DNA from 3 places in the Paenibacillus sp. FSL M7-0802 genome. Region 3 is predicted to be linked to each of the others. Evidence: riboswitches for the same ligand, from Rfam matches in the RefSeq annotation. Region 3 holds a riboswitch; each other region holds the start of a gene.
The links. A riboswitch is a leader RNA that binds a small molecule or an ion and turns the genes downstream of it on or off. The one in region 3 is predicted to bind thiamine pyrophosphate.
Positions count from the first base shown of each region.

Region 1: it holds a riboswitch for thiamine pyrophosphate, as region 3 does, so the genes downstream of both, MHB54_RS08345 (ECF transporter S component) here and thiC (phosphomethylpyrimidine synthase ThiC) in region 3, are expected to answer to the same signal.
Region 2: it holds a riboswitch for thiamine pyrophosphate, as region 3 does, so the genes downstream of both, tenA (thiaminase II) here and thiC (phosphomethylpyrimidine synthase ThiC) in region 3, are expected to answer to the same signal.

Region 1 covers NZ_JBBOSD010000001.1:1,760,403-1,767,201, reverse strand. The annotation lists gene MHB54_RS08365 (nucleotidyltransferase domain-containing protein) at 1-569, shown strand, start outside; gene MHB54_RS08360 (3' terminal RNA ribose 2'-O-methyltransferase Hen1) at 591-2,054, shown strand; gene MHB54_RS08355 (polynucleotide kinase-phosphatase) at 2,051-4,660, shown strand; gene MHB54_RS08350 (TatD family hydrolase) at 4,681-5,478, shown strand; TPP riboswitch at 5,523-5,632, shown strand; gene MHB54_RS08345 (ECF transporter S component) at 5,883-6,479, shown strand; gene MHB54_RS08340 (ABC transporter ATP-binding protein) at 6,479-6,799, shown strand, end outside.
Region 2 covers NZ_JBBOSD010000001.1:4,184,335-4,191,133, forward strand. The annotation lists gene thiD (bifunctional hydroxymethylpyrimidine kinase/phosphomethylpyrimidine kinase) at 1-641, opposite strand, end outside; gene thiM (hydroxyethylthiazole kinase) at 638-1,480, opposite strand; gene tenA (thiaminase II) at 1,555-2,244, opposite strand; TPP riboswitch at 2,381-2,483, opposite strand; gene MHB54_RS19335 (NAD-dependent malic enzyme) at 2,576-4,297, opposite strand; gene MHB54_RS19340 (glycosyltransferase) at 4,803-5,924, shown strand; gene MHB54_RS19345 (transporter) at 5,929-6,799, shown strand, end outside.
Region 3 covers NZ_JBBOSD010000001.1:1,944,866-1,951,664, forward strand. The annotation lists gene acnA (aconitate hydratase AcnA) at 1-357, shown strand, start outside; gene MHB54_RS09205 (YitT family protein) at 625-1,461, opposite strand; gene MHB54_RS09210 (hypothetical protein) at 1,968-2,120, shown strand; gene thiC (phosphomethylpyrimidine synthase ThiC) at 2,242-4,083, opposite strand; TPP riboswitch at 4,271-4,383, opposite strand; gene MHB54_RS09220 (IclR family transcriptional regulator) at 4,539-5,282, opposite strand; gene MHB54_RS09225 (alpha/beta hydrolase) at 5,581-6,618, shown strand.

The sequences.
Region 1 (6,799 bases), 180 kb from region 3:
TGCTGGATATGAACGGCTGGGATTTGAAAAAGGCACTCCATTTGTTTCGCAAGTCCAATCCGCCTTTGCTGGAATGGCTGCAATCTCCGATTCCCTATCTGGAGCAGTATTCAGTGGCTGACCAGATTCGTGCAATATCGCCGTTAACTTTCTCTCCGAAGTCCTGTGTGTACCATTACCTGAATATGGCGCGGGGGAACTATCGGGATTATTTGCAAGGAGAACAGGTGAAGATTAAAAAGTATTTTTATGTACTGCGCCCACTGCTGGCCTGTGGCTGGATTGAACGTTACAACATCATGCCTCCGATGGAATTCGTAGACTTGCTAGAGGAATTAATTCCGGCCGATACAGAACTTTATCAGGTGATCGGGCATTTGCTACAACGTAAAAAAGCGGGCGAGGAACTGGATATGGAGCCACGGCTTTCGGTGGTGAATGATTTTATCCAGCAGCAAATTGCTTATTTTGAACAAAAGGCGCCCTTGCTTCAGCATATGGAGAGTGGCCGGGATCAGCAGTTGGATGATTTGTTCCGCGCTGCGGTGAATGAAGTATGGAAAGCATAAGCTGGGAAGGAGAAGTGGAGTATGCACATTACGCTAAAAGCAACCGGAACGAATGCAGGGATGATTTCGCATTTGCTTGCTAAGAATCCTTACAATACGTATGATCGCACAGAAAAAGGCGCACGTGTACGCATGGTGTACACTGTTTTTACCGAGGAAGAGGCTGAGATCGTCATTCAGGCTTCGCCAGATTCGATTGATTTGGTCAAAAACAGTCCAGACAGCTATGATATTACACAATATATAAATGATCGGGAGTTTGTAACCAGCAGCTTATTTTGCACCTATATTCGTGGCTCGCTTGGCACAGCCCTGAACGGTAAACCCAAAGAAGATTATGCAGGATGGGTGACGCACCCTTTTGCGCTGGAGTTATCGTTTGGGCCTGTTGCTTCGGATTTGCCGGATTCTGTGGTGGAGGGACTATTTGCTCCGCTGGGCTATCAAGTGGCCATAGAACGAGGGGAAGCAGATTATTCTTTTCAGCTGAAAAATCGAAGCACCGTCAGATATGTCACGTTAAGTGGCCACCAGACGGTGCAGTATGCGCTGCGTCAGTTATTGCTGTTGATTCCGGTGCTGGATAATTATAAGCATTACTATATTAGTGAAGAAGAGTTTGACAAGCTGAGACGTTACGGTGAAGGCTGGCTGCCAGAGCATCCGCTACGCGAGCTCATCATTCGACGCACGCTTCGTTTTACCAATCTGATTGAGCAATTTGAGCAATCAGATTCTGCTGAAACAGGTACTCAAAAACATATTGAAAAACATACTCAAAAACATACTGTCCAAGCTCAAAATGATAAGCACAAACAGATTCAACAGCCAGAACAGCCACAGGAGGAAGGGAAGCAACAGCCTACTGTACGGCTGAATGAACTGCGATATCAAGCTATTATGGACGTGATTCGCAAGCTGCCTCGAAGACAGAAAATCGTAGATTTTGGTTCAGGAGAAGGGAAGCTTTCGGCTCGGATGGCCCGAATGACGGGCATTGAAGAAATTTGGGCGGTGGAGCCGTCTGCGTATGCACAGGTGAGAGCCATGGAGCGTTTTGCCAAGCTGGAAAGGCATACCGACGCGATCATTCCTACACCCATGATGGGCTCACTCTTTTATTATGATGAACAATTGCGGGGCAAAGATGTGATGATCCTATGTGAGGTCATTGAGCATGTGGACGAGCATCGTCTGAACCGGGTGATGAAGACGATTGTGACGGAGTATCAGCCGGGCGTGCTGATCGTGACGACTCCCAATCGTGAATATAATGAAGTGTATCGTATAAATCAGCAAGAGCTACGGCATGGCGATCACCGTTTTGAATGGAGTAGAAGCGAGTTTCAGGAACGATGTGAGCAGTGGATTGAGGAAGCTCCTTATTTGATAGCGCTGAAGGGGATCGGAGAAGAGGTCGAAGGCTTTGGACAACCGACCCAAATGGCTATATTTACGCGCAGAAAGGAGCAGAAGGAAGCATGAGCAATTCATCCAAACGTACGATTCATTTACCGCATGCTGGACTGGTTGTGTTGGTGGGGGCCTCCAACAGTGGCAAAACCACATTATTGGACAGGCTGGTGAGCGAAGGGATTCTACTGGAGACAGAAGTGGTATCCTCGGATCATTTTCGCAAGCTGGTCGGAGATACGGAATTTATAGACTGGAGTGGACTTCCAAGGCTGGAATCGGACGTACTGTTCTATGAGTATCAGCAAATGTCAGCCAAGGCGTTTGAGGCGATGGATACGATTCTGGCTATGCGTTGTCGCTTGAATAAGCTAACGGTTGTGGATGCCACCCATTTGTATGCTGAGGATCGTCAAAAATATGTACAGCTGGCAGCCAAAGCGCATGTTCCTGTTATGGCCTGGGTACTGGATGTACCCGAAGCTGTGCTGCTGGAACGGGATTTAGGCAGGGAGCATCCGCGTGGCCGCCAACGGGTCAAGCAGCAGGCACAGCTGTTAAAGCGGAACCTGCGTGGTATCCGTGAGGAAGGTTTTAACGCTTGCTATGTTCTTAAGGATGTAGAAGAAATGAACTTTGTTCGCCGTGTGCAGCCACTGTTTCATGAGATTGGCTCAGGTATTGACATCATTGGTGATATCCATGGGTGCTACCGTGAGATGCTGGAAGTGATAGAGCGGCTAGGATATACGGAAGATACGGAAGGACTATACCATCATCCAGATGGTAGAAGACTAGTATCTGTCGGGGATGTGATGAGCCGTGGCCCAGAATCGTTACAAGCGGTGCAGTTCTGGAAAAAGCACGTGGATGCCGGACTAGCGTATATGATTGACAGCAATCATGGCTGGAAAATCGGCCGTTACCTCGATGGGAGAAAGGTGACTCTCAGTCATGGCGATGAACGATTTGCAGAGGAACTGGTCCAATATGAACAAAAAGCGGGCAAGGCAGCGGCAGAACAGCTTAGAAGCGAGTTGAGGGATTTTCTGCTACATGTACCCTCTCATCTTATTTTTGGCAGAAATGGATTGCGACATGTGGTTGTGACTCATGCCGGGATTAAGGATCATTTTATTGGCAAACAGTCGGCACGTATTTCTGATTATTGCCGCTATGGAGATACGGAGGGGCAGGATGCGAACGGAACACCGATCCGCAAGGATTGGTTCGTAGACCATGAATCGGGAGAAATAGTAGTATGGGGACATGATCCGAGACCGCAGCCTACCCTTGTGAACCAGACGGTGAATATTGATCAGGGTGTGGTATTTGGCGGTATGCTGACCGCTTATCGTTATCCAGAAAAGGAATTTGTCAGCGTTTCGGCACATGAGAATTATGCGAATGATCCCGATAGCCCACTTGTCCGGTGGCAGAGAAAACGGTTTTCCCCGCCGAATTTACGCAAGCTAATCGCTGGTTACAGTGTGCTGACGGAATCGTATGGCGAAGTGCGCGTACAAGGAGAATGGATCAAATCCGCTATAGATACTGTGTCACATGTGACTGTACCCATGGAGGAGCTGGTGTATATTCCACCGACGATGAGCCCTGCTCCAGCGGTGTCTGCAGAGGAAGGATATCTGGAGCATCCACGTGAGGCGCTGGCTTATTATCGCGGGCAAGGAGTACAAACGATGGTGGCCGAGAAAAAACATATGGGTAGCCGGGCTATTCTACTATTATTCAAAAACGAACAGGCCGCTGTTGAATATGTAGGCTACCCGACATTGGGCACGATCTATAGTCGGAGTGGGAGAGCTTTCTTTGAACAAAGCCTTGGGAAGCAAGTGATGGAGAAGCTGAATGTGGATCTACGGACTGCTGGATATTTTGAACGGAACCAGACGGATTTTGTATTGCTGGATGCGGAAATTGTACCGTGGAATCTCAAGGCTCGGGAACTGATTGCTGCACAGTATGCGCATGTGGGGGAGGCAGCCCTGCTGGATCGCAGTAAGCTGGTAGACAAGCTGAAGCAGGCGAAGGTTGCAGGTCGAGAGGTTGGAGACTGGTTGGAGGAAATGGAACAGAAGTACGCGAATGCCGTAACGTTTCAAGAGGCTTTTCAAAAATATTGCTGGGATGTGGACGGTCTGGATGAAATTCGTATCGCACCGTTCCATACGCTGGCACACAGCGGAAAGACTTTTTTCGACCATTCTCATATTTGGCATATGGAGCAAAACCGGGAGCTGGCTGGGCTGTCTTCCCTGTTTATGGAGACAGAGTATCGCGTGATCACGGACGAAGCAAGCGAGGAAGAGGTCATTCGCTGGTGGAACGAGATGACAGAGGATGGTCATGAAGGGATTGTGATCAAGCCGGAACGCTTTTTGATGAAAAATCGGGACAAGATGATTCAGCCTGCAATCAAGGTGAGAGGCCGGAAGTATTTGCACATCATTTACGGTATGGATTATCTTGCCCCTGAGAATTTAAAGCGTCTGAAGCAGCGTCGAACGAACAAAAAGGAGCGTCATGCCCTGATGGAAGGAGCGCTTGGTATGGAAGGCGTGGAACGTTTTGTCCGCAAGGATACGGTAGATCGTATTCATGAATGCGTCCTTGCCGCGCTATCTCTGGAATCGGAGCCGATTGATCCGAGATTGTAGTTTGCGAAGGAGGGATTGAGATGGAAAGGGGTACACCGTTAATTGATATTGGCGTGAACTTGATGCACCGTTCGTTTCATGCGGATCGGGAACAGGTGGTAGAGAGAGCAGCAGCTGTAGGGATTTCACCCCTGATTATTACCGGGACCAGTGTCCGCAGCAGTCGGGAGGCTTCTCAGTATGCAGCACGTTATCCGGGCAAGCTGTATGCGACAGCTGGCGTGCATCCCCATGATGCCAAAGACTGCAGCGCAGAGACGGTTCAGCAGCTCCGCCAGCTGGCGAGTCAGCCGCAGGTCGTATCCATAGGGGAATGCGGATTGGACTATAACCGTGATTTTTCGCCGCGTGATGTGCAGCGCCGATGGTTTGAGGAGCAAATCCAACTGGCGGGTGAGCTTAATATGCCGTTATTTCTTCATGAACGAGATGCACATGAGGATTTTGTTGCTATGCTGCGGGAGTATCAAGGGCTTGTCGATAAAGCAGTGGTGCATTGTTTTACAGGCACGGAACAAGAATTGCATACGTATGTAGAGATGGGACTGTATATCGGGATCACCGGCTGGATTTGCGACGAACGGCGTGGCAAACATCTGCGTGAACTGGTCAGAGATATTCCCTTGGACCGTCTGATGATTGAAACGGATGCACCATTTTTGACCCCGCGTAATTTGCCCGTGAAGCCCAAAGAAGGGCGTAATGAGCCCATGTATCTCGCTCACATTGCTGCTACGGTTGCCGAATGTACAGGCCGAAGCATGATGGAGATCGAAATCGCCACGACGGAGACAGCCAAACGTTTCTTCGGATTATAGGATTGTCAAAGCCATAGATGTGGTATATATTATAGTGAATTAAAAAAGCATTGTCGGGAGCTTGAGAAAGTCAGGCTGAGAGGGTGGCCCTTGCCACTGACCGTGAAATCTGATCTGGGTAATGCCAGCGTAGAGAAACCAAGAACACTATACAGGAATGCCGCTTGTTTAGCGGTTGTCGATAGATTCAATGTATGTCCTAGCATTTTACCTTGACCCTGACTTTGGCTTGGTATCAGTGTAGTAGCTTAGACTACTGGTTATATAAGGCATATCGACGAATGATGTTTTGTATGGTGCTTCACCTTTTACTGCGCATAAAGCTTGCCTGGAGATTCGGCTCCAGACAAGCTTTTTTTTATGGCCAAGAGGCCAATTATAAGGAAAAAGGGGAGCACGCAATAATGAATACTGCTGTAAGAGCGTCCAAAGGGTTGAAGCTGACTGATATTTTGGTCACGATTGTGATCGCTGTTGTGTTCGGGTTAGTCTACAAAATATGGGGACCTGCCTATGATTTGATGAAACCATTCGGTCTACACGCCGAGCAACTGATGTATGGCATGTGGTTTATGGCAGGCACGTTTGCTTATCTCATCATTCGCAAGCCGGGTGTTGCAATTTTGGCAGAGGTGGCAGCGGCAACGGTCAGTGCTTTTTTGGGAAGCGAATGGGGGATGTCCACTTTGTACTATGGCCTGCTGCAAGGCTTGGGAGCGGAGCTATTTTTTGCGGCTTTTCTGTATCGGAACGCAAACCTGTGGGTTGCTTCGCTAGCTGCGGCCGGGGCGGCTGTCGCTTCTCTGATTTTAGACTTCAGCTACGGGTATATTGATCAGCTTTCGACCTGGAACTATGTTTTGTATATCGGTTTTCGCATGATTGGCAGCATTGTGATTGCCGGGGTATTCGCGTTCTATCTGGCTAGGGCATTGGAGGTAACCGGAGTCACGCGAAGTTTGAGACCCGCAACGGAACAAGATTATAAGGGGCTGGATTGATGAGCCAGGCAACCGAAGATGTGGTGGCTTCGATCACCCGTCTTCGGTTGAAATTCCCCGGTGAGCAGGAGCTGCTTTTTCACAATATGTCTTTGTCTGTCCGCAAGGGGGAAAAGCTGCTGTTGCTGGGACCGAGTGGATGCGGTAAATCAACGCTGCTCCAAGTGTTAAGCGGTCTGATTCCACGCACGATAGAAGTGCCTATGAAATGCGATGCTGCTGTAATCCCAAGTGTCTCAGGTATTGTATTTCAAGATCCTGATACGCAGTTTTGTATGTCATATGCAGACGAGGAACTGGCTTTTGTGTTGGAAAATAAT
Region 2 (6,799 bases), 2.2 Mb from region 3:
GTATGAACAGTCCGTACTCGCTTGCCGCTCAGCTCTGTAAAGGCGGTTCCGTCAAAGAGCAGGTCCACAATCTGTTCGCTGCTCTCGCTCTCGTCAGCGTGGCCACCCTTGATCACAACGAATTTTGATCCCATACTGCTAATATGTCTCGCAGCCTCGCGGCGATCCTCCATCGTATGGATACTGATCCCTGTCAGGGCTTCCGCCTCCGGGATATTCGGTGTAACGACCAGGGCCAAGGGGAGCAGGTCGTCCTTCAGAGCCTGCATCGCTTCTGGCTGCAGCAGCTTTGCGCCTCCCTTGGCAATCATCACGGGATCGACGACAACCTTTTTCCAGCCGAACTTTCGAATCTGCTTGCTCACAAGACGGATGATGCCCGCATTAAACAGCATGCCAGTCTTCAGGGCATCCACTCCAAGGTCTAATCCTACAGCTTCGATCTGTTCCGCTGTTGCTTCCTGTGGCAGCGGATATACGCCGTGGACCCCTAAAGTATTCTGTACGGTAATGGCCGTAATAGCCGACATGCCGTAAACGCCAAGCTCCTGAAAGGTTTTGAGATCGGCTTGAATTCCGGCCCCGCCGCCACTGTCCGAACCGGCAATCGTCAGCGCTCTGGGTACACGAACGTCTGTCATCGCGCACCACCTGCTGTGGTTGTTCCGGCTTCACGGACAGTGACATGCCCCTCTAGCGAACCTGTATGTAGTTTGGCGAGCTCGTCGAGAAAGGCAATCTGGAAGCTGCCGGGCCCCAGCTCTGCGGTACGTGCTGCGGCTCGGGAAGCTGCTGCACCGTAAAATGCCAAGCCTGCTGTACCTGCGAGCAGCAGGTTGGGTTCAACAGCTGCAAAGGCACCTAACACAGAGGTCAGCAGGCAGCCTGCTCCGGTTACCTTCGTGAGCAGCGCGTCTCCACCGCTAATCATTCGTACTTCGGCCCCATCGGTGATGACGTCCTCTTTTCCAGTAATGACAACCATTGTATTGAGCGTTCGAGCAGCCCGAATTGCCAGATCGACATTTCCGCTGTCAGCACTGTCACCAGCATCTACGCCTTTAATCTCACGCGCTTCTCCAACAAGATGCGCGACTTCGGCTGCATTGCCCCGCACCAATGAGATTTTGACTTTTCTCAGGATTCGCAGTGCCGACTCAGTTCTAAAGCTCGTTGCTCCCGCACCGACCGGATCTAGCAGGACCGGAACACCGTGTGCATTCGCCGATTGTCCAGCAATGATCATGGCATCCACCAGTTCGCGGTTCAGCGTACCGATGTTTAACACGACGGCTCCCGCTATTTTTGCCATGTCTGCTACTTCCTCGAGTGCATAGGCCATCACCGGGGAGGCGCCCAATGCATACAGGCCGTTGGCCGTAAAGTTAGTGACTACCACATTGGTCATATTGTGAACGAGGGGTTTGCTGTTTTGTACCTTCGTCAGGAGATCCGAATAACTTTTTTCCCATGTACTCATAATGATTATCCTCTCTATAGTTGGTGGTTCAACAGGGCATTAACTGTACTTCACGCATCGAATTGCCAAGCTGACTATTCCAAGACCGCTGCCTGTATCTGGACCGGCCATTCTTCCTGCTTATAGGCCATGTCCCAGAACTTATATTCCAGCTGGCAGCTCAGTATAAAATGCTCAATCATCCGCTCTCGCTCAGCAGCCGTTGCGCCTTCCGCCCAAGCATCTACACGTTCTCGGAACTTGAGTGTTGTATCATCAAGCTGGTCTCCATAGAAGCCCATCCATTCATAGAACGGATGAGACTCATCCGGCTTTACTTCATCCAGCAGCCTGCGACCAATCTCGGCATACGTCCACATACATGGCAGCAGCACAGCCAAGATCTCGCCCAGGCTGCCCTCATGCGCAACCGTCAGCATGTGACGGATATAGTGATGAGCCGACGGAGCGAGCGGATATCCCTGCAACTCTTCATAGCTCACCCCTGCGACAGCACAGAAATTTTGATGCGGATGAACCTCGCTGTGGAGAATAAAAGAGATTTGTTCATTAAATACAGCCATGTCCTCCCGATTCGTGCATTTGGAGATTGCGATGCCGTATATCCGCATGTAGGCGTTCAAATATTCAAAGTCCTGTTTTACATAGTGAATCAGCTGTCCCCTTGTCAAACTTCCTTCAGCAATACCTCTCACAAAGGGATGCTCAAAAATCGCTTGAAAAATGCCGTCCGCCTGCCGACGGAGTTCTTGTGTAAAACTCAATTTCCCCACCTCCATTAAATTGAAGAGCAAGAAGTCCTGTAAGAATATAATTCCGGAACAACGCTAAAAAGCCGCCCCGGAAAAATGGAGCGGCTTCAACAATAGGCCCAATACGCAAAAAACGCTTGAAACCTTATATACGAAGGCTCCACTTTCCTACGCTAGTACGAACTAGATCAGGTTCAAAGGGTCCAAGATACGCTCTTGTCTCAGCCATAGTGGCTCCCCTAGTGGACTTCTATTCTTTTGACTATTACTGTACATTCGTTCATATGCTATGTCAAACATAGTGTACAAAATATTAAATTTCCTCTAGTTAGGTGTTTTGGGCTTAGTGAGGGTGATGAATTACACTTTCCACTGCTTTGACCTTGGCATATTTCGGTTTCCACATTGCATCTTGTATAGCTTGTTCCACATCTGAAATGTGCGCCTGCGCTACCTGATCCTGAATCGCGGCTTTTGCAACCGCAATCGCAACAGCGTACGAAACTTCGCGTAATTTTCGGATATGAGGGAGTAGCGCACCGCCAGGCGTATTCGAATCTACACCATTGGCAACAGCAACTGCTGCCGCTGTAAACATCGCAGGGGTAATCCTTTTGGCTTTAACCACAATCGCACCCAGACCCAGTCCCGGAAAAACAAAGGCATTGTTCGCCTGTCCAATCTCAAAATTTGTATCGTTATAGGTAACGGGCTCAAAAGGACTTCCGGTTGCGATCAGTGCTCTGCCATCTGTCCACCGGATCAAATCCTCGGGTACTGCTTCTGCAAGGTTTGTAGGATTGGACATGGGCATAATGATCGGGCGTTCTACATGCTTTGCCATCTCCTTGATGATCTCTTCAGAAAAGGCACCTGCTACACCGGAAGTTCCAATCAATATCGTAGGCTTCACCTGACGGATGACCTCCAGTAGCGGTATTTTGCCGTCACCCGACCGGGTCCATGAGCTGACTTCATCCTTTTTGCGCACATACGGTTTCTGATACTCCAATACGTCTTCCATATCTTCCGTTAACAGCCCGCGATAATCAAAGGCCCAAAAGGACTTGAATGAATCATCTACGGAAAGGCCATCCTCGATCATAGCGCCCCGAATTTGATCAGCGTTACCGATCCCTGCAGCCCCTGGGCCGAAAACAAGTATTTTTTGTTCACGCAGCGGAGTCTTGGTGACACCCACCGCCGAAAGAATCGCAGCCAGGGTCACTGCTCCTGTACCTTGTATATCATCGTTGAAGGTGAGTATGCTTTGACCGTATTTTCCTATAATATGGCGCGCATTAACGCTACCCACATCTTCCCAATGTAAAAGCGCCTTCGGGAATTGCGCTAACGTTTTGCTGATAAAAGTATCAATAAACTGGTTATAGGCTTCTCCGCGAACTCGTTTATGGCGGTTTCCGATGTACAGTGGATCATTCAGCAGCTTTTCATTATTCGTGCCTACATCCAGTACAATTGGCAGCACCCGCCCAGGATGAATGCCTGCCGCAGCCGTATACACTGCAAGCTTGCCGATAGCAATGTTAATCCCCCCGACGCCCCAGTCACCAATCCCTAAAATACTTTCGGAATCTGTCACGACGATCAGATCCACATCATGGCCATTCAAACCAGAATTATGGAATGCTTGTCCAATACCGTTCGGGTTATCTATCGACAAATATATGCCTCCAGGGCGGTTGTACTCGTGACTATATTCTTGAATCGCGGTTCCTACGGTCGGCGTGTAGACTACGGGCAGCATTTCACTCAAATGATCGGTTAGCAGCCGGTAGTAGAGTACGACATTTCGGTTGTGAAGGTCGTTGAGAGAAGCATTTTTTCGCAGCATGGTGGGTTGTGCCAGAAACTGCTGATATGCCCGTACGCTCTGTTTCTCCAATGAAAGGACGGTTGGAGGAAGGATTCCTTCCAAACCCAGCTCCTTGCGTTCTTCTTCTGTAAAAGCGACACCTTTGTTCAAAAGGGGATTTGCCAACACATCCTTTCCCCGTAATGGAGTAGATAATGACCCATCGCGATTGACATAAAATGCTTCCATAGAAAGACCTTCCTTCTCTTCATTTACATATTGTAAGGATTTCACAAAATTCGATTCCAGTCGCTCCGAAGTGCAAGATATAGACGAACTAAACCATTTCGATCTATATCTTGTTCATTGAAAGTCGCTTATCGGATTTTTGCAAAATTTTCAAGATGACATGTTGTCCATAGTATGGACGTGCGAATCTGTTTTATTCTTCTATTTATCTATGACAAAATAACCATATATATTTCCTTCTGTTGATCTAAAAGAACTAATTTTAGATATAGATGCGCTAACTAATTCTGATGGTTTTGGTTCTAATGAATCAGGTCTAAATACTCTATTTTTATCAAATATGAAAATCAGTTTTTCTTCTCTTATATCCTTATATATCATGGAGTGTCAGCTATTTTGTTAAGGAAATATGAAGTATTTGGACATTAATTTAACTCCTATAAGCAAACATTCTTAATTCTTTTTCAACAAAATAGAACTATTCGGAGGAAAAGGAGAGGTTTGTGTGCAGGGACCTATAGCCATTTTTAGCGATAACGACAGGGCTATTGATTATCCCAATGTGATTTGTTTTTACCAATATATACAGTGCGAGGACACGGAGGCAGCTTCAGTCTACGAGAACGCATGTTGTTGCCTGATTGATTATAGGGAGCCGGGGCAGGCGGTGCGGAAAGCCAATCAGATCCGTAGCCAATTTCCGCAAATGCCATTGTTACTGGTGACGGATGTAACAATTCCGTTCAGTGATCAGCATATGGTGCAAATCACCGGAGTAGGCCGTTTGCGCCTGCTATTTTGGCAAGCCAATGACACCGAAGAAATGCTTTCGGAAATACAAAGCTTGCTCTATCCCGAGTATTCGACCAAAAGCCAACATATTGCATTTATCTTGTCTGTATATAACGAAGAGCAACGTTTTGTTCATGTCAAAACCTTTGCTGAACGACTGCAAGCCTTTATCCGCAGCCATATTATTGAAGGTTCGATTTATCTCATTGATGATGGCAGTCACGATGGTACCAATGCCTTGATTAAAGCGCTGGAGGCAGCAACGGACTTGTCCGTAAACAGGATTAATCAGAATCTTAGCCCGCTGCTTCAAACAAGGGAATTGGGACGCAATACACGTAAGGCAGGGACGTATCTGGAAGGGATGCGGACCATAGGTGCGGATTACTACGTATTTGTGGATGCGGACGACTCCTTTTTTATTGAGGATATTGCCAGAATGATTAATGTTGTTCAGCAGGGCTATTATGATGTCGTGATCGGAACCAAGGATATGACCGCCGAGAATCGATCTTTATTGCGATCTGTTGTCAGCTTTGGTAAGCGGGTCATTTCCCGTCCTTTTTTACCAACAGGTGTGGTAGATTCGCAGACTGGGCTTAAAGTGATGAGTTCGGTTGCAGTGAAACGGATGTTTCCGCATTTAAAGGAACAGCTCGGACTGGCGCTGGATCTAGAAATGATGTTTATTGCCAAGCGACTCCAGCTTCGTGTGCTGCAATTACCCGTCAAATGTATTGACCGCGATGGATCGCACATTCATGTCTGGAAGGATTCTATTCGTTTTTTACGCTCCATCATTGATATTTGGCGACTGGATCGGCGGGTGAGATAACAACGTGAACAACCGATTGCGATCGTTGATGTTCCCTCTCTTTAATGTGCTGCTTAACGGATTTAATTTTTTCTTCCACATTGCAGCGAGCTGGTATCTTACCGGACAAGCTTATGGCCAGGCGAATGCGCTGCTGGCACTTTTTGCACTTTTATCCGTTTTGGGTTTATCCATCCAGCTATTAACCGCCAAACTGGTCTCTAAGGGAGACCAAAAGCTTGCGCTACGAAGCTTACCGCTCGGTTCTTTATTACTCAAAGCACCTCTGGTGCTAACCGTGCTTGCCATGATCATTTTACTCATCTTTCATCCGTTACTGCGTTCGCTATTAGGCGTCGAATCCGGCCCGCTGTTCATGCTGTATGGCTTGATCGGACTGCATATTCTTGTAAGTTCGTGCCGCGGAGATTTACAGGGCAGGGAACGCATGTTGGCGCTCAATGTGAACTATTACATTGAGGTATTAGGGAAGCTGAGCCTGTTTTTTGTTCTGGCTGCACTGGGGTTAAAGCTGGAAGCCCTACTGTTAGCAAGCTGTGGAGGAATGTTGCTGTCGCTGCTCCACGGCTGGATCGTTTCGGCTCGTGGCTTGTCCTTATTCACATACAGTGGAGAACATATCCCTTCTGGGCTATGGAAATCATTGGGTCAGGATTTCACCGATAGCCTTATGACGAATTTATTCATTTTGTTTTGTATCTCCATCGACATGTTGTATGTACAGCATTACTTTCCTGAGCAGGCCAGCAGCTATGCCATTGCGCTGAAGTACAGCCAGTTGGTCTATTACGTTTCGTATAGTCTAATTGCTGCCTTTATTCCAAAGATCGGTGCGCAGGGGCATGACCGCCAAGCTTTGGGCAAGTTGATTGCCG
Region 3 (6,799 bases):
AGCTCCCGTGACTGGGCGGCCAAAGGTACGCTTTTGCTGGGCGTTAAGGCTGTCATTGCCGAAAGCTTCGAGCGGATTCACCGCAGTAACCTGGTCGGCATGGGTGTGCTGCCTCTGCAATTCCAGGAAGGCTATGGCTGGTCCAGCCTGGGTCTGAACGGTCGTGAAACGTTTGACATTCTTGGCATCGACAATGACGTGAAGCCTGGTCAAGAGCTTACGGTTGTGGCTAAACGCGAGGATGGCACGAAGTTCGAATTCCCAGTAATTGCCCGTTTGGACAGCACTGTCGATATCGACTACTACCACAACGGTGGTATTCTGCAAACCGTATTGCGTCAAATGATCGAAAGCTAAGTTTATGAACTTCATATGTGAAGAACCCCCGTTTTGCAGATAAAGCTGCAATCGGGGGTATTTTTTTATTTATATAAACCGAACTTAAGAGTTACCTATAGCGCCACTGCGCAGACGGATGGTGCTTCGCTTGTACAGCACCATTCCGCTTACTCCGTTTTGATGTTCATTTTTCAAGTTCATCTTATTTATATAAAACAAAAAAAGTCGATCCCTCAGGACCGACTTCTAGCCACGTTCTCTTATAACCCTACCTTCGCACGCGAGTTACTTCGAAATATCCAAAAAGCCCTCTCCGAACACGTCCCGCACGTCATGAATGGTGATAAATGCTGCTGTGTCGATGGCTTTCACTATCTTTTTAAGCGCTGACACCTCTTGTTTACTAATGACGATATACAGCACTTCTTTTGGATTTTTAGTGTAATATCCGTGGCCTGACAGGACGGTAACTCCACGATCCATTTTCGTGATGACCATCTCGGCAATTTTATCTTGGTGCTCCGAAATGATCATGACCGCTTTTTTAGGGTTTAGTCCTTCGATCATGAAGTCCATCACCTTCGTACCAACGTACAAAATAACGATAGTTAGCATCAATTTTTCTGGACCAATAATAAAATAGGAAGAGAACGCGACAATCAAATCAAAAAACAGCAGGCCATAGCTGATATTCCAATCCAGATACTTGTTGGCAATTCGGGCTAAAATGACCGTTCCCGCCGTAGTGCCACCTACACGTACAATTAAGCCAATGCCGACCCCCACCAAAACTCCGGCAAATACAGCATTAATCGTCGGCTCATGCGAATCAATCCGCCAGTTGACCGTTAAATGTAGAAACAGCGAGTTAAAAGCGACCGCAATTATAGTGTACAGGGTCGTTCTCTTGTCCAAAAATTTATATCCGACAATCAACAGCAAGCCATTGATCACCAGATTGACGATCGAGGGAGACCACTGAAACAGGTAGTACAAAATGATCGTAACCCCTGTAACGCCCCCCTCACCAAACTCATTCGGGATCACAAACAGATTAACAGCTAGCGCGAAAAAAAACGCACCCAGAATAATAAATGCGATATCTGCAATACTTTTTTTCATATATGCTCTAATCCTTTCTCTAACATTTCAAAGGATGAATCGCCAGATGGATTGGCTGACTCTTGTTGCCAAAATACGCTGACAACCAGTTCATGGTATCTACTACCAAACATAAAGTCAATACAACTTTGACACTTTAATTCGCCACCAGACTGCCTCAATCCTGACTTGGATTCCGCAAAATTCTCCTTTTACAAGGTTATTCGACAAAATAACACAATCCCGACTACTAAACTAAGAAAACGGGCCTCTAGCCCTTGTTTTAGACCTAGGCACATTTTCCTCTAAAACGACCATCCTCCTAATCGACATTTTGGACACATATGACCATCTTCCTGTTTTATGTCAAAAGCGTTTTACTTTGAAAAAATGTGGGTATAATGATTGAAACATTACCAAGCAACCTACATAGCATCACGACATCAAGTACATACAAATAGTCCTATACAGACGTCCTAAGCAACTCAATCTGAATTTGACAATATGGAATTGGAGGAATGACCTACATGAATACAATGAACTTAACCGTCCACACCCTGATGCCCTTTCACCACCAATACCAACGTGCCAACGCGGTGAGTATGCAGAAGAAAGAAGATAGCTCGGAGAAGAAGCTCAGCTTTCAGGACATTTTGAATGAAAAAATGGGTAAAAAATAAGGCGCCGTTTATCCGGTTGCAAGATCCCGCTTTACATAAGCTAAAAAGCCGTAGTTCCCTACATCGACTGTAGAGAACCACGGCTTTTTTAATTCATTTTTCCTAAACTCACACGTTCGTTTTACTGACCTCCATCCCGATACTGCTCTGCCTTCTCACGCATCCCGGCAGCTACTGCTTCTTGAGTGTTCAGCCCCTTATCCGCTGCATAAGCGCGAATGTCCTGCGTAATGCGCATACTACAAAATTTGGGACCACACATCGAGCAGAAATGTGCTTCCTTGGCGCCCTCTGCCGGTAGCGTTTCATCATGGTAGGACAAGGCCCGCTCGGGATCAAGCGACAGATTGAACTGGTCCCGCCACCGGAACTCAAAGCGTGCCTTGGACAAAGCATCATCCCGCTGCTGTGCCCGTGGATGACCCTTCGCCAGATCGGCAGCATGTGCCGCAATTTTGTAGGTAATGACACCCTCGCGGACATCATCCTTATTCGGCAGACCCAAATGCTCCTTAGGCGTAACATAACACAGCATGGACGTCCCAAACCAACCGATCATCGCCGCCCCGATGGCTGAGGTAATATGATCATATCCGGGGGCAATATCCGTCGTGAGCGGCCCCAAGGTATAGAAAGGAGCTTCCTTACAAATCTCCATTTGTAAATCCACATTCTCTTTGATTTTATGCATAGGGACATGTCCTGGCCCTTCAATCATGACCTGAACATCATGCTTCCAGGCGATCTGCGTTAGCTCGCCCAACGTTTCCAGCTCTGCAAACTGTGCTTCATCATTCGCATCATAGATGCTACCCGGACGTAGACCATCCCCGAGAGAAAAGGCCACATCATAGGCTTTCATAATTTCGCAGATTTCTTCAAAATGCGTATACAAAAAATTCTCCTGATGGTGCGCAAGGCACCAGGCTGCCATGATCGACCCACCACGGGATACGATTCCCGTCATTCTATTCGCCGTCATCGGTATATACCGCAGCAATACACCCGCATGAATTGTAAAATAGTCCACTCCCTGCTCCGCTTGCTCAATCAGCGTATCGCGATACAGCTCCCACGTCAGCGCTTCTGCTTCGCCGTTCACCTTTTCAAGTGCCTGATACAGCGGTACAGTCCCAATCGGTACAGGAGAATTCCGAATGATCCATTCACGTGTTGTATGGATATTACGGCCTGTGGACAGGTCCATAACTGTATCCGAGCCCCAACGCACAGCCCAGGTCATTTTTTCCACTTCCTCCTCGATGGAGGAGGTAACCGCAGAATTACCAATGTTCGCATTGATCTTCACGTGAAAATGACGCCCAATGACCATTGGCTCACTTTCCGGGTGATTGATATTCGAAGGCAAAATGGCTCGTCCAGCAGCCAACTCCTGCCGTACAAACTCAGGCTCCACCCCTTCGCGGATCGCCGCAAATTCCATTTCGGGCGTAATGATCCCTTGCCGCGCATAATGCATTTGTGTCACTGTACGACCTTGCAAAGCACGAAGCGGACGGTTGGTCACGCCGGGAAATTCCACTGTCTCCCGTTTGGAGCCAGGTTTCAGTCCATTATCCTCCGGCTGGACGGCGCGTCCCTCGTAAGCCTCCACATCGCCCCGTTCCAGGGCCCAAGCTCGCCGTAATGGAGGCAGGCCCTGACGGATATCGACCTGATAGGCTTCGTCGGTCATGGGACCGCTCGTATCGTACACACGCAATGGCTCATGATGCTCCGTGCCCTGCGGCGTATGTGTAGGATGAAGAGCAATTTCGCGCTCTGGCACGGCAATGTCCGGCCGCGAGCCTTGAATATATACCTTACGGCTCCCTGGAAAGGGCGTTACCCCACTGGCTTGCTCCCCGTTTGTCTTCTCTACCTCAACTTCTTTTGTTCCTACCCTTACTTCTGTTGATTTCAATTCTGTTCCTTTTGTTCCTTCCACTTCTGTCGGCTTCATTGTCCATTCCTCCCGTTTCGATGAAATGACACACCGATCCGGAACCATTCCCAGGGTGGCGCTGATCTATGCAAAAAAGCCGGTTCCCCAGGGAACCGGCTAATCTAACGAGGCAGCTATCCAGACAGTACGCATGTGGAATAATCCTACTCCACTGCGCCACTGTAGACAGCAGCCGCGTATACATTTCAATGGCCGATTACTTCCCTACGCTGGTATGATCCAGATCAGGTGCAAAGGGTCCAGAATCTTGCACGATTCCATCTCAGCCCGGCATTACAGGCTCCCCCAGTAACTGTGATACTTCTATTCACATGAGGCGGCTATAACAGACATCCCGCCATCCTTACCAGACTACTTTAAATTTATGGCTTTGGCAACCCTTCTAGGTTCCCTTTACTAAGGAGACGCTCCCCATCAAATCACTTTGCTTGCTTCAACTGTGTTCATTCTTGTTACGGAAGCATAAGTCCCATTTCCTTCGCCGCTTCAATCAAAATCGGAGCAAAGTCATGCAGCGTCTCGGGTGCAAGCCGACTGACCGGACCGGATACAGATAAAGCCGCAGTGACCTGTCCCTTCCGGTTTACAATTGGCGCAGCCACAGCAGCAGCCCCTGGCTCCCGTTCTTCATAGCTGGTCGCATAGCCCTTCTCGCGAATGTCCTGCAGCTGGGCTTTATAGACCTCCGGGTCTACCGAGGGCGGCCATTCATCCCCGCTTAGCAGGGCTTCCAGCTCTTGCGGCGGCATAAAGGCTGCCAGCACTTTGCTGGAGGCCCCTACAGCCAGCGGCATACGCGCACCTACAGGCGCAACCCTGCGGATCGCCTGATTGCTCTGCACGGCTTGTATGCGAATACGCATGCTGCCGTCCCGTAAGTATAAGCTGACCGTCTCGCCCAGACGATCACGTAGTCCTTCCATTGCAGGCTGTAACAACACCGCCGGCTCGTCGCTTTGGGACAAATGCGTGGATAGCTCCCAAATGCGGAAGCCAAGTCGATATTTTTCCGTTTCGGCATTCCGAACGACAAAGCCCCGATCCTCCAAAGTAGTCAGCAGCCGATGAACCGTGCTTTTATGTAGACCAATTTTGGAGGCAATCTCCGTCAGGCCAAGATCCGAATCTGCGGTAAAACACAGCAGTATATCAAGTGCACGCTCTACAGCGCGAACGGTTAATTTACGGTCTTCCATCGTGAACCGCTCCTCTTGTATCCATATTCGTTTCACACTATGAAACATGGTTACATAAATTATATAGAATAGTCGCGGCTACTGTAAACCGATGTTTTTGTGACAACCATATTACAGAACGAGAACAAACATCGACAATTCTTTGCATCATTTTTACTTTTCCGGTTCAGGCGTTGACTTTGGATAATCCCCATCATACGATAATAGGTATCTATACGGATCTACACTACTATTTTCAAGTGGAATTATACCTAAATTCTATGAAACGAAGATCAATTTTATATAAGGAGGCTCTTACATGATTTCGACATCCCAGCGCAACGCTCAGCTACAGACCGCTGTTCAGGAGCCGTCCACCCCACTCTTTAATCCCCGTCTGCTGCGGTTCAAGCACGTTGTGATTGCTCTGCTGCTGTCGGTCGTCTTTTTTCTGTTGTTTTGTTTTATTGCCTTGCATGCTTACATCGCATGGGTACTTACGAATCCCACCGTTGCACCACTGTACTCTAATCCGATGCAGGCCAAAAGCATGCCTTATGAGGAAGTCAGCTTCCCTGCCAAGGATGGTAGCCGCATGGTACAAGGCTGGTATATCCCGGCGGATCAATCGCGGAAAACGATTATTTTCAGTCATGGCTATGGGGCTAACCGCGAAGAAAGCTGGATTCCCATGTATGATCTGGCGCATTATGCCCACAGTTTGAACTTTAATGTGGTCATGTTCGATTATGGATTCGCGTCACAAAACAGCAAAGCAGTCGCAACCGGAGGCAAAGCAGAATCCCAACAGCTCCTCGGAGCAATTCAGCTTGCGAAGCAACGCGGCTCGTCGGAGATTATCGTATGGGGCTTCTCCATGGGGGCAGGAACCGCTCTTCAGGCGGGCTTGCAAACCAAGGATGTGGACGCAATGATTTTAGACAGCACCTTCCTGCTGGAGCCAGATACGCTGTACCATAACATTCACAATCAAATTAATCTGCCAAGACATCCGTCTTTGGAAATTCTGGAGTTGCTGTTTCCAGTCTTGAACGGAACCAGCTTGCATCAAATTCCATATCAGGAAGTTAAAAAGGAAAACTATCCGTTCCCGATCATGTTTGTGCATGGTACACAGGATGAAAAAGCTCCTTATCCTATTGCGGAAAAGCTCGCTGCCAATCAAACCAACCCGCTTTCCAGTGTATGGATTGTTAAAAACGGGATACATGAGCTTATTTTCAGAGAGCACCCTCGTGAATATTTGCGACGGGTATCGACGTTTCTAAGCAGTGTACAGGAGCTGGAGGACAAGAAAACCATCGCTGATGCCCACAAACAAACGACTACGAAGTAAATTTTTCGAAGAACTGTATTCTATTCTTCGCCTGGAAGAAGCCTGCCTATGGACACTTAACCCGTGCCGTAGCTGGGCTTCTTTTTCGTTTTCCATGGGTATTCATTGTTTTACGTAACAGATGTGACCGGATTAAGGGAGTTCATAGACATATTCCTGATGAGACAGCGAATATACTGGG